3 regions of the Streptomyces sp. NPDC050617 genome follow, and region 3 is predicted to be linked to each of the others. Evidence: riboswitches for the same ligand, from Rfam matches in the RefSeq annotation. Region 3 holds a riboswitch; each other region holds the start of a gene.
What was found. A riboswitch is a leader RNA that binds a small molecule or an ion and turns the genes downstream of it on or off. The one in region 3 is predicted to bind cobalamin.
Positions count from the first base shown of each region.

Region 1 (3,268 bases), on a different contig from region 3:
GCGGGCATCAGGCCCGAAGTGATCTTCGCGGGGCTCGTCGGCGCGATCGTCTGGAACCTGCTCACCTGGCTGGCCGGACTCCCCTCCAGCTCCTCGCACGCCCTCTTCGGCGGCCTCATCGGCGCGACCCTGGTCTCCGTCGGCACCGGCGGGGTCAACGGCGACGCCGTCATCATGAAGGTCGTCATCCCGGCCGTGGCCGCCCCCTTCGTCGCGGGCCTCGCCGCGCTGCTCGCCACCCGGCTGACGTACCGCCTCGCCCGCGACCGCGACGAGCGCGACACCGCCAAGGGGTACCGCGCGGGCCAGATCGCCTCCGCCGCCCTGGTCTCCCTCGCCCACGGCACCAACGACGCCCAGAAGACCATGGGCGTGATCACCCTCGCGCTGGTCACCGGCGGCGTCGTCGCCCCGCACGCCGACCCGCCGCTGTGGGTCATCGTCTCGGCCGGCCTCGCCATCGCGCTCGGCACCTACCTGGGCGGCTGGCGGATCATCCGCACCATGGGCAAGGGCATCACCGACATCCAGCCGCCGCAGGGCTTCGCCGCCCAGACCGGCGCGGCGGCCGTCATCCTCTCCTCCTCCCACCTCGGCTTCGCGCTCTCCACCACCCAGGTCTGCTCCGGCTCGGTGATGGGCGCCGGCCTCGGCCGCAAGGGCGGCGTCGTCCGCTGGTCGACCGCGGGCCGGATGGTCGTCGCCTGGTGCCTGACGCTCCCGGCCGCCGCCCTCGTCTCCGGCGGCGCGGCGTTCCTCGCCGACCAGGGCGACTGGGGCATCACCGCGGTCGCCGTCCTCGCCCTCGCCGCCTGCGGCGCGATCTGGGCGGCGTCGCGGCGCAAGCCGGTCGACCACACCAATGTGAACGCGCCCGAGCCCGCCGCCACCGCCGACGAGCCGGCCGGTGTGGTCACCGCCGCGCTCCAGAGCGTCGCCCCGCCGCCCGCCGGGCCGCTCACCGCGGCGGACGTACCGCCCGCCCAGCCCCACGACCGCGCCCCGGCCGCCGCGGCGACCACCTGAGCCGTCCGAGCCACCTAAGGAATCAGGACCCACGCCATGAACATCGACTGGGCAGCCCTCGGGCAGGTCTTCGGCGTCAGCCTCGTGGTGACGGTCGGCATGGTGGGCGTGTTCACGCTCGGCATCGTCGGCACGTCCCGCAAGCCGCGCGAACAGGGGGACGGCGCGGCCGCCGCGACCGGCGGCCCCGGCGCCCTCGCCCGCACCGGCGCGTACGCCTGCTTCGCCGCGTGCGCGGCGGTCGTCGCGTACGGCATCTATCTCATCGTGGCTTGAACCGCCTGAGCTGAGCCGCTTGAGCTGAGCCGCTTGAGCGGATTCGCCTGAGCTGAGTCGCTTGAGCCGAGCGGTGACGGCAGTGCCTTGGGGCCCGCCGGGGAGTGTCCGGATGACACCGCCCGGCGGGCCTTCGCGCGTGCGCCCCGCGTTCCCCACTGTGTGCCTCCGCACACTCCCCCGTCGCAGGTCAAGCGTGAGTTGACGGCCGTTCCCGGGCCATGGTGGACTTCCGGAGCCAAACGGCGACAGCAGAGGAAGCCGGTGCGAATCCGGCGCGGTCCCGCCACTGTTACCGGGGAGCGCTCCCCCATCACTCACAGGCCACGGCTCGCCGACACGAGCTGGAAGGCCGGGGGAAGCGCGGATCCGGGAGCCAGGAGACTCTGGTCGCCGGTCACGTCGAGCCAGGGCGCGGACCCTGAGTGAGGACATACGGATGCGTGCCGGTCACGCCCCTTTCGCGTACGGCGCCGCCCTCGGCTTCCTCGGCGACCTCCTCGCGGGCGACCCCCGCCGCGGCCACCCGGTGGCCGCCTTCGGGCGCGCCGCCGCGGCCGCCGAGCGCGCCCTGTGGCGCGATCACCGCGGCTTCGGGGCGCTGCACACCGCGCTGTGCGCGGGCGGCGCCGCCGCGGGGGCCGCGCTGCTGGCCCGTACGGTACGCACCGCCCCCGCGCCGCGCGCGGCCGAGGCGGCGCTGACCGCCGCCGCCGTCTGGGCCGTGCTCGGCGGCACCTCGCTGGGCCGTGAGGCGCGGGCGGTCGGCGGCGCGCTGGCCGCCGGGGACCTCGCGGCGGCGCGGGAGCGGCTACCGCATCTGTGCGGGCGGGACCCCCGCGAACTGGACGAGCAGCAGATCGCGCGCGCCGTGGTGGAGTCGGTGGCCGAGAACACCTCGGACGCGGTGGTCGGCGCCCTGGTGTGGGGCGCGGTCGCCGGGGTGCCGGGGCTGGTCGGCTTCCGCGCGGTCAACACCCTGGACGCGATGGTCGGGCACAAGTCGCCGCGCCACCGCCGGTTCGGCTGGGCCGCGGCCCGCCTCGACGACGTCGCCGGCTGGCCGGGCGCTCGGCTGACCGCCGCGCTCGCCGCCGTCGCCGGCCCCGACCCGCGCGGCGCCTGGCGCGTCGCCCGCCGCGACGCGGGCAAGCACCCCAGCCCCAACGCCGGCCCGGTCGAAGCCGCCTTCGCCGGCGCCCTCGGCATCCGCCTCGGCGGCACCCTCGCCTACCAGGGCCGCGTCGAACACCGCCCCGTACTCGGCGCGGAGCTGCGCCCGGTCGCCGTCGCGGACATCGAACGGGCGGTACGGCTCTCGCGCCGGGTCTCGCTGCTGGCGCTGTGCGTCGCGGTGGCGGGGCGGGCGGCGGTCGTGACCGCCGCGGGACGGCGAGCGGGCAGCGCGGCAGGAGTCGTTACGGGCGTGGCGAGCGCCGCCGCGGGCGTGGCGGAGGCAGCGGACGCGCTGGTCCGTACGGGCGCGGCCGGACGGACCGAAGCGGTCGACCGTACGGACGCAGCCGGACGGACCGAAGCGGTCGACCGTACGGACGCAGCGAGCGTCGTCACGGGCGCGAGCAGCCGCATGGGCGTGACCAGTCGTAGCAGCGCGAGCAGCCGCACGAGCGCGGCCGACGGACGAGTCCCGACGGCGACCGCTGTCCCGGGCGACGGGGCCGGCGCCGCCGGAGCGGCCACGGGCGTGGCCCGCCGTCCAGGCGCGGCGAGCGCCCCCGGCGGCAGTCGGGCCGGAACCGGAAGGCCGGGGCGCGGTGCCGTTCCGCTTCGTGGTGGTGCGGGAGTGGCCGGCGGGGTGGCAGTGGTCGGCGTTGTGGGCAGGATCGTGGCGGGTTTGTGGGGGCGCGGAGCGAGGAGGCAGCGGTGAGTGGGGACGGACGCGGGCCGGCAGGCCCGCTCGGCGGGGGGCTGCTCGTCGCGGGGACGACCTCGGACGCGGGCAAGA
Region 1 covers NZ_JBFAIS010000028.1:66,278-69,545, forward strand. The annotation lists gene AB0I49_RS30125 (inorganic phosphate transporter) at 1-1,026, shown strand, start outside; gene AB0I49_RS30130 (hypothetical protein) at 1,063-1,302, shown strand; cobalamin riboswitch at 1,556-1,689, shown strand; partial or broken gene AB0I49_RS30135 (cobalamin biosynthesis protein) at 1,742-2,677, shown strand; gene AB0I49_RS30140 (cobyric acid synthase) at 3,187-3,268, shown strand, end outside.
Region 1: another riboswitch for cobalamin. It lies ahead of AB0I49_RS30135 (cobalamin biosynthesis protein); the one in region 3 lies ahead of cobN (cobaltochelatase subunit CobN).

Region 2 (3,268 bases), on a different contig from region 3:
CGTGGGGCACCATCAGGCCGACGAAGCCGATCGCGCCGCTGAACGCGACGAGGACGCCGATGACGAGCGAGGTGAGGACGAAGACGGCGGCCCGGAAGCGGTTGGTGTCCAGGCCGAGAACCTGGGCCCCCTCCTCGCCCGCGAGCAGCAGGTCGAGCGGGCGGGCGAGCGCGACGAGCAGCACCGTGCCGAGCATCAACACGACGGCTGGTAGCGGGAGTTGGTTCCAACGGGCGGCGCCGAGACCGCCCAGCGTCCAGAACATGATGGCCCGCGCGTGCTCAGCCTGCGCCGAGAGGACAAGGACGAGACTGGTGAACGCGGCCAGGATGTACTGCACGGCGACCCCGGCGAGCACGAGTCGCCCGGCCGTCATGGTGCCGCCGCGCCGCGCGAGCGCGTACACGACGACGAGGGCGCCCATGGAGCCGATGAACGCGGCCACCGGCAGCGCGACGGTGCTCGCGGTGCCCGCTCCGACGCCGAGCACGATGACGAGGACCGCGCCGGAGGAGGCGCCCGATGAGGCGCCGAGCAGGTACGGGTCGGCGAGCGGGTTGCGGACCACGGCCTGCAGCACGGTCCCGGCGACGGCGAGCCCCGCGCCGACCACGATGGCGAGGATGACGCGCGGCATTCGCACGTCCCACACGATGGACGCGAACGCGCCGCCGCGCTCACCGGAGACCAGGATGCGCAGCACCTCCCCCGGCGGGATCCCCACGGCCCCGATGGCGAGTCCGGCGACAGCCGCCGCCCCCACCGCCAGGACCAGCGCGGCGACGAGCAACGGAAAGCACCGGGTGCGGGCGCCGCTCACTTCGCGCCGGGGTGCAGCTGCGCGGCGAGGCCGTCGACGGCGTCGGCGGCACGCACCCCGAGCACGGCCGAGGACAGCGGCAGCACCGCGAACCGCTTGTTCTTGATCGCCGGTACGTTCTTGAGCGCCGGGTCGTTCAGCAGCCGCTCCTTCTTCGCGGCGACGCTGGTGCCGCCGTAGTCGTAGATCACGACGACGTCGGGCTTGCGGGCGATGACGCGTTCCCAGGAGACGTCGGCGAAGGACTTTTCGACGTCCGCGAAGACGTTGCGGCCGCCCGCGCGGCGGATGATGTCGTTGCCGAGCCCCTGACCGCCCGCGGTGAACGCGCTGGAGTCACCGGAGTCGTACACGAACACGGAGACCGGCTCGACGCCCTTGAGGCGTGCGGCGACGGAGTCGAGGCCCTTCTGTTCCCGCGCGATGAGCTTCTTGCCGCGCTCGGGGACGTTGAAGATCCGCGATACCTGCGTGACCTCGGTCTTGAGGTCATCGACGTCGATCGGCCCCTTGGCGCAGCTCTCGATGTTCAGGCGGGTGTTGATCCCGGACTTCTGGAATCCGGCGCGATCGCGGCCCTCGCCCTTGTCGAAGGCGCTGGCGTAGCCGCCGTACACGAAGTCCGGATTCGCGCCGAGCAGGGTCTCCTTCGACGGGTACTTCTCGGCGAGCACCTTCACCGAGTCGTACGCCTTCCGGTATTCGGGGCTGATCTTGTCGTCGAGGTAGGCGGTGCCCGCCATGCGGTCCTGCAGGCCCAGGGCGAGCAGGATCTCGGTGGTGTGCTGGTTGAGCGCGACGGCTCGCTTCGGCGCCTGCGTGAACGTGGTCTTCACTCCGCAGTTGGTGACCGTGTACGGAAAGCCGGCGGACGCGCCGCCCGCCTTGTCGTCGCTCTTGTCCGCACCGGATGAACCGGACGTGCCACACGCGGCGAGCGGAAGCAGCAGCAGAGACGTCAGAAGCGTGCGCGAGGCCGCGCCTATGCGGAGCATGTACATGCCTTTCCGAGGGATCCTCGTCCCCGGTCGGTACGGAAAGGCGGCCAGACAGTATCTGGCTTCCGGCCGCGCCCACGAGGGGCCGACCGGTCACAGTGGCGGGACCGCGCCGGATTCGCACCGACTTCCTGGCCCTGGCCGCCTCGGTTGAGTGAGCACAGTGTGCCAGACGGCGGATCGGGGCCCGCAGCCGCGCCCGCCGGGCGGCCCGCACCCCGGAAGCGCTCTATGCGGGTCCGCAGACGCCACCGGATACGGCACCGAATACAGCACGAAGGTGCTGGAGTTCTGGTCGATCCGCGGGGGTCGAGTGAGGGGTGGTACGGCGCGCTGCGGGCACTCCGGACGTCCGCAGGCGGAGCCGGGCGCGTCATCGTCTCGACCTCGACGCTGCGGGCCTACGTGCTGACCGCGGGTCTACGTGCCGGCTCCGGGGCTACGTTCTGGCCTCGGGCCTACGTTCTGGCTTCGGGCCTACGTGCTGGCACCGGGCCTACGTGCCGGGCTCGGGCCTACGTGCTGGCGAACATACCGGGCTCGTACGAACCCCCCGGGTTGTGCACGATCACGTTCATCCGGGTGGCCGCGTTCATCAGGGAGACCAGGCAGACCAGTGCCCCGACCTGGTCATCGTCGTAGTGCTTGCGCACCGCGGCCCAGGTCTCGTCGCACACGCCGTGGTCGCCGAGCCGGGTGCCTTCCTCGGTGAGCGCCAGCGCGGCCTGCTCGGCCTCGGTGAACATGGTGCTGTGCCGCCAGGCGGCCACCAGGCCCAGCCGGAGCGCGGTCTCCCCGGCGGCCCCGCGGCCTCCTTGGCGTGGGCGTCGACACAGAAGCCGCAGCCGTTGAGCTGGCCGACCCGGAGCTGTACCAGTTCCCGACTACGAGCGGCCGGACAAGGGACACATCCGAGCCGGTCACTCGCGGCGACCGCACGGACAGCGCCACCCAGGCGTTCGTCGCCCACCGCAACCTGCTGTTCACCGTCGCCTACGAGATGCTCGGCTCGGCCGCCGACGCCGAGGACGTCCTCCAGGAAACCTGGCTGCGGTGGGCGGGCGTCGACCACGACACCGTGCGGGACCAACGTGCGTACCTGGTCAGGATCGCCACCCGGCAAGCGCTGAGCCAACTGCGCACGCTCAGCCGACGCAAGGAGTCCTACGTCGGCCCCTGGCTGCCCGAACCGCTGCTGACCGCGCCCGACGTGGCCGAGGACGTCGAGCTGGCCGACAGCGTCTCGATGGCGATGCTGCTGGTACTGGAGACGCTCGCCCCGACCGAGCGGGCGGTGTTCGTGCTGCGCGAGGTGTTCGGCCTCGGGTACGACGACATCGCCGAGGCCGTCGACAAGAACCCGGCCGCGGTCCGCCAGATCGCCCACCGGGCACGCACCCGCGTCGCCGCCCGCCGACCGCGCAGGGCCGCCTCCGGTACCTCCGCTGCC
Region 2 covers NZ_JBFAIS010000001.1:169,191-172,458, reverse strand. The annotation lists gene AB0I49_RS00760 (iron ABC transporter permease) at 1-790, opposite strand, end outside; gene AB0I49_RS00755 (ABC transporter substrate-binding protein) at 817-1,815, opposite strand; cobalamin riboswitch at 1,851-1,982, opposite strand; partial or broken gene AB0I49_RS00750 (carboxymuconolactone decarboxylase family protein) at 2,334-2,773, opposite strand; gene AB0I49_RS00745 (RNA polymerase sigma-70 factor) at 2,687-3,268, shown strand, end outside.
Region 2: another riboswitch for cobalamin. It lies ahead of AB0I49_RS00755 (ABC transporter substrate-binding protein); the one in region 3 lies ahead of cobN (cobaltochelatase subunit CobN).

Region 3 (3,268 bases):
TCTTCGGCGGCGAGGCCGAGCGCCGGTCCCGCCGTGCCGTAGCCGAGCGTCGCACGACCGCCCTGACCTGCGATCAATGTCACATCGGGGGCGAGCGCGGCCACGTCGCCGCGGCCGTCGTCGAGGCCGAAGAGGAAGCGGCCCGAGAGCCGGGCCGCGTCCGGGTCCGCGCACAGCAGCGCGTCCAGTTCGCGGGCCCAGCCCTGTACGTCCGCGTGCCCGGCCTCGTCGAGCCCGGCGAGGGGGGACGCCGCGATGTTGCGTACGCGCTCGTGCCGGTCGGAGGGGAGCAGGCCGGCCATGCGCAGCCGGACCGCGAGCGCCGCCCCGCGGTCGGGGGCGAGCCCGCGCACCTGGACGTTGCCGCGCGAGGTGAGGTCGAGACAGCCATCGCCCAGTTCCACCGCCAGGTGGGCCAGCGCCGTTGCCTGACGTGCCGTCAGGAGTCCGGCAGGGATGCGGATACGGGCCAGGGCGCCGTCCGCGGCGGGGTGCAGGCGCAGCGCGCCGGGGCATGCGTCGTCGCCGTGCCGGGCGGTGGGCCGGGCCCCGGGCGGGGTGGGTGCGGGGGCGAAGGGCATGGCCGCGAGCATACCGAGACGTTCCACTCGGGTGGGTGCCGGTGTTTCCCGCGGGGCACCGCCCCGCACCCTCGTCCTCAAACGCCGGACGGGCTGGATGGGGTTGCTGTGCGTCCCCGGGTGTCGGGCGGGATGGGGGGTGGGCCTTGTCCTCAAGCGCCGGACGGGCTGGATTGGGTTGCTGTGCGTCCTCGGGCGTCGGGCCGGATGGGGGCGCGGGCCTCGTCCTCAAGCGCCGGACGGCCTGGATCGGGCGGCCGTGCGTCCTCAAGCTCCCCCGGCTCCTGCTGGGAGGTGCCCTCGGCGGGCCGGCATGAGAGGCCGGTCGGCCTCAGTGGCGCCGCAGCTCGGAGGGTATAGCGCTTACTATGCTCACCGGCGGATCATTTCGGTCCGCCGGACGCCAGAGACGGCGCCAGGGGAGGAAGCCGGTGAGACTCCGGCACGGTCCCGCCACTGTGAGCCAGGCAGCGATGCCGGGCGAGTCAGGAACTCCCGCCGTCCTCCCACCGCCCGGGGCGCGGACCCCGAGGAAGGCTGCCGACGCATGCGCATGTTCCGGCTCCGCGCGCCCCGGACGTACCCGCTGTCCGCCCGCCGCTCTGCCGCGGGCTCCCGTACCCCCAGCCGCCGGGCCCCCTCGGCCACCCGGCCCGGAACGACTACGCGAGGCGAGTTCCAGTGATCCTGCTGCTGTCGACGTCCGACACCGACCTGCTCAGCGCGCGCGCCGCCGACGGGCCCGTGCCCTACCGGCTCGCCAACCCGGCCCGCCTCGACCTGAGCGAGCTGCCCGGCCTCCTCGACGGCGTCCAGCTCGTCGTCGTACGGCTGCTCGGCGGCGTACGCGCCTGGCAGGAGGGGCTCGACACCCTCCTCGCCGGGGACCGGCCTGTGGTGGTCCTCACCGGCGAACAGGCCCCCGACGCCCAGCTGATGGAGGCGTCCACCGTCCCCGTCGGCATCGCCGCCGAGGCGCACGCCTACCTCGCCCACGGCGGGCCCGCCAACCTGGAGCAGCTCGCGCGCTTCCTCTCCGACACCGTGCTGCTCACCGGCCACGGCTTCGAGGCGCCCGCGCCCGCCCCCACCTGGGGCCCGCTGGAGCGCACCCCCCGCCCCGACGCGAGCGGCCCGCGGATCGCCGTGCTCTACTACCGCGCCCACCACATGTCCGGCAACACCGCGTTCGTCGAGGCCCTGTGCCAGGCCGTCGAGGACGCGGGCGGCACGCCCATGCCGCTCTTCGTCGCGTCCCTGCGCGCGCCCGAGCCCGAGCTGGTGGAGGCGCTCGGCGCGGCCGACGCCGTCATCACCACCGTCCTCGCGGCCGGCGGCACCAAGCCCGCCGAGGCGTCCGCCGGCGGCGACGACGAGTCGTGGGACGCGGGCGCGCTCGCCGCCCTCGACGTGCCGATCCTCCAGGCCCTGTGCCTGACCGGACCGCGCACCGCCTGGGAGGAGAACGACGAGGGACTCTCCCCGCTGGACGCCGCCACCCAGGTCGCCGTCCCCGAGTTCGACGGCCGCCTGATCACCGTCCCGTTCTCCTTCAAGGAGGTCGACGAGGACGGCCTGCCCGCCTACGTCGCCGACCCCGAGCGCGCCGCCCGCGTCGCCGGCATCGCCGTGCGCCACGCCCGCCTGCGCCACATCCCGGCCGCCGAGAAGCGCCTCGCGCTCGTCCTCTCCGCCTACCCCACCAAGCACTCCCGCATCGGCAACGCCGTCGGCCTCGACACCCCCGCCAGCGCCGTCGCCCTGCTGCGCCGCCTGAAGGCCGACGGCTACGACTTCGGCGCCGAGCCCGTACCCGGCCTCGACTCCGGCGTCGGCGACGAGCTGATCTACGCCCTCATCGAGGCGGGCGGCCACGACCAGGAGTGGCTCACCGAGGAGCAGCTGGCGCGCAACCCGGTCCGCATCCCCGCCGCCGACTACAAGCGCTGGTACGAGCGGCTCCCCGCCGAACTGCGCGAGGCCGTCGAGGGCCAGTGGGGACCGCCGCCCGGTGAGATGTTCGTGGACCGGAGCCAGAATCCGGACGGCGACATCGTGCTGGCCGCCCTGCGCCGCGGCAACCTCCTCATCCTCATCCAGCCGCCGCGCGGCTTCGGCGAGAACCCCATCGCCATCTACCACGACCCCGACCTGCCGCCCTCGCACCACTACCTCGCCGCCTACCGCTGGATCGCCGCCGACCGGGCCGACGGCGGCTTCGGCGCCGACGCCATGGTGCACCTCGGCAAGCACGGCAACCTGGAGTGGCTGCCCGGCAAGAACGCGGGCCTGTCCGCCGCCTGCGGCCCCGACGCCGCCCTCGGCGACCTGCCGCTCATCTACCCCTTCCTGGTCAACGACCCCGGCGAGGGCACCCAGGCCAAGCGCCGCGCCCACGCCACCCTCGTCGACCACCTCGTGCCGCCGATGGCCCGCGCCGAGTCCTACGGCGACATCGCGCGCCTGGAGCAGCTCCTCGACGAGTACGCCTCCATCGCCGCCATGGACCCGGCCAAGCTGCCCGCCATCCGCGCCCAGATCTGGACGCTGATCCAGGCCGCCAAGCTCGACCACGACCTCGGCCTCGAAGCCCGCCCGGACGACGACGGCTTCGACGACTTCCTGCTGCACGTCGACGGCTGGCTGTGCGAGGTCAAGGACGCCCAGATCCGCGACGGCCTGCACGT
Region 3 covers NZ_JBFAIS010000029.1:106,946-110,213, forward strand. The annotation lists gene cobG (precorrin-3B synthase) at 1-581, opposite strand, end outside; cobalamin riboswitch at 961-1,097, shown strand; gene cobN (cobaltochelatase subunit CobN) at 1,263-3,268, shown strand, end outside.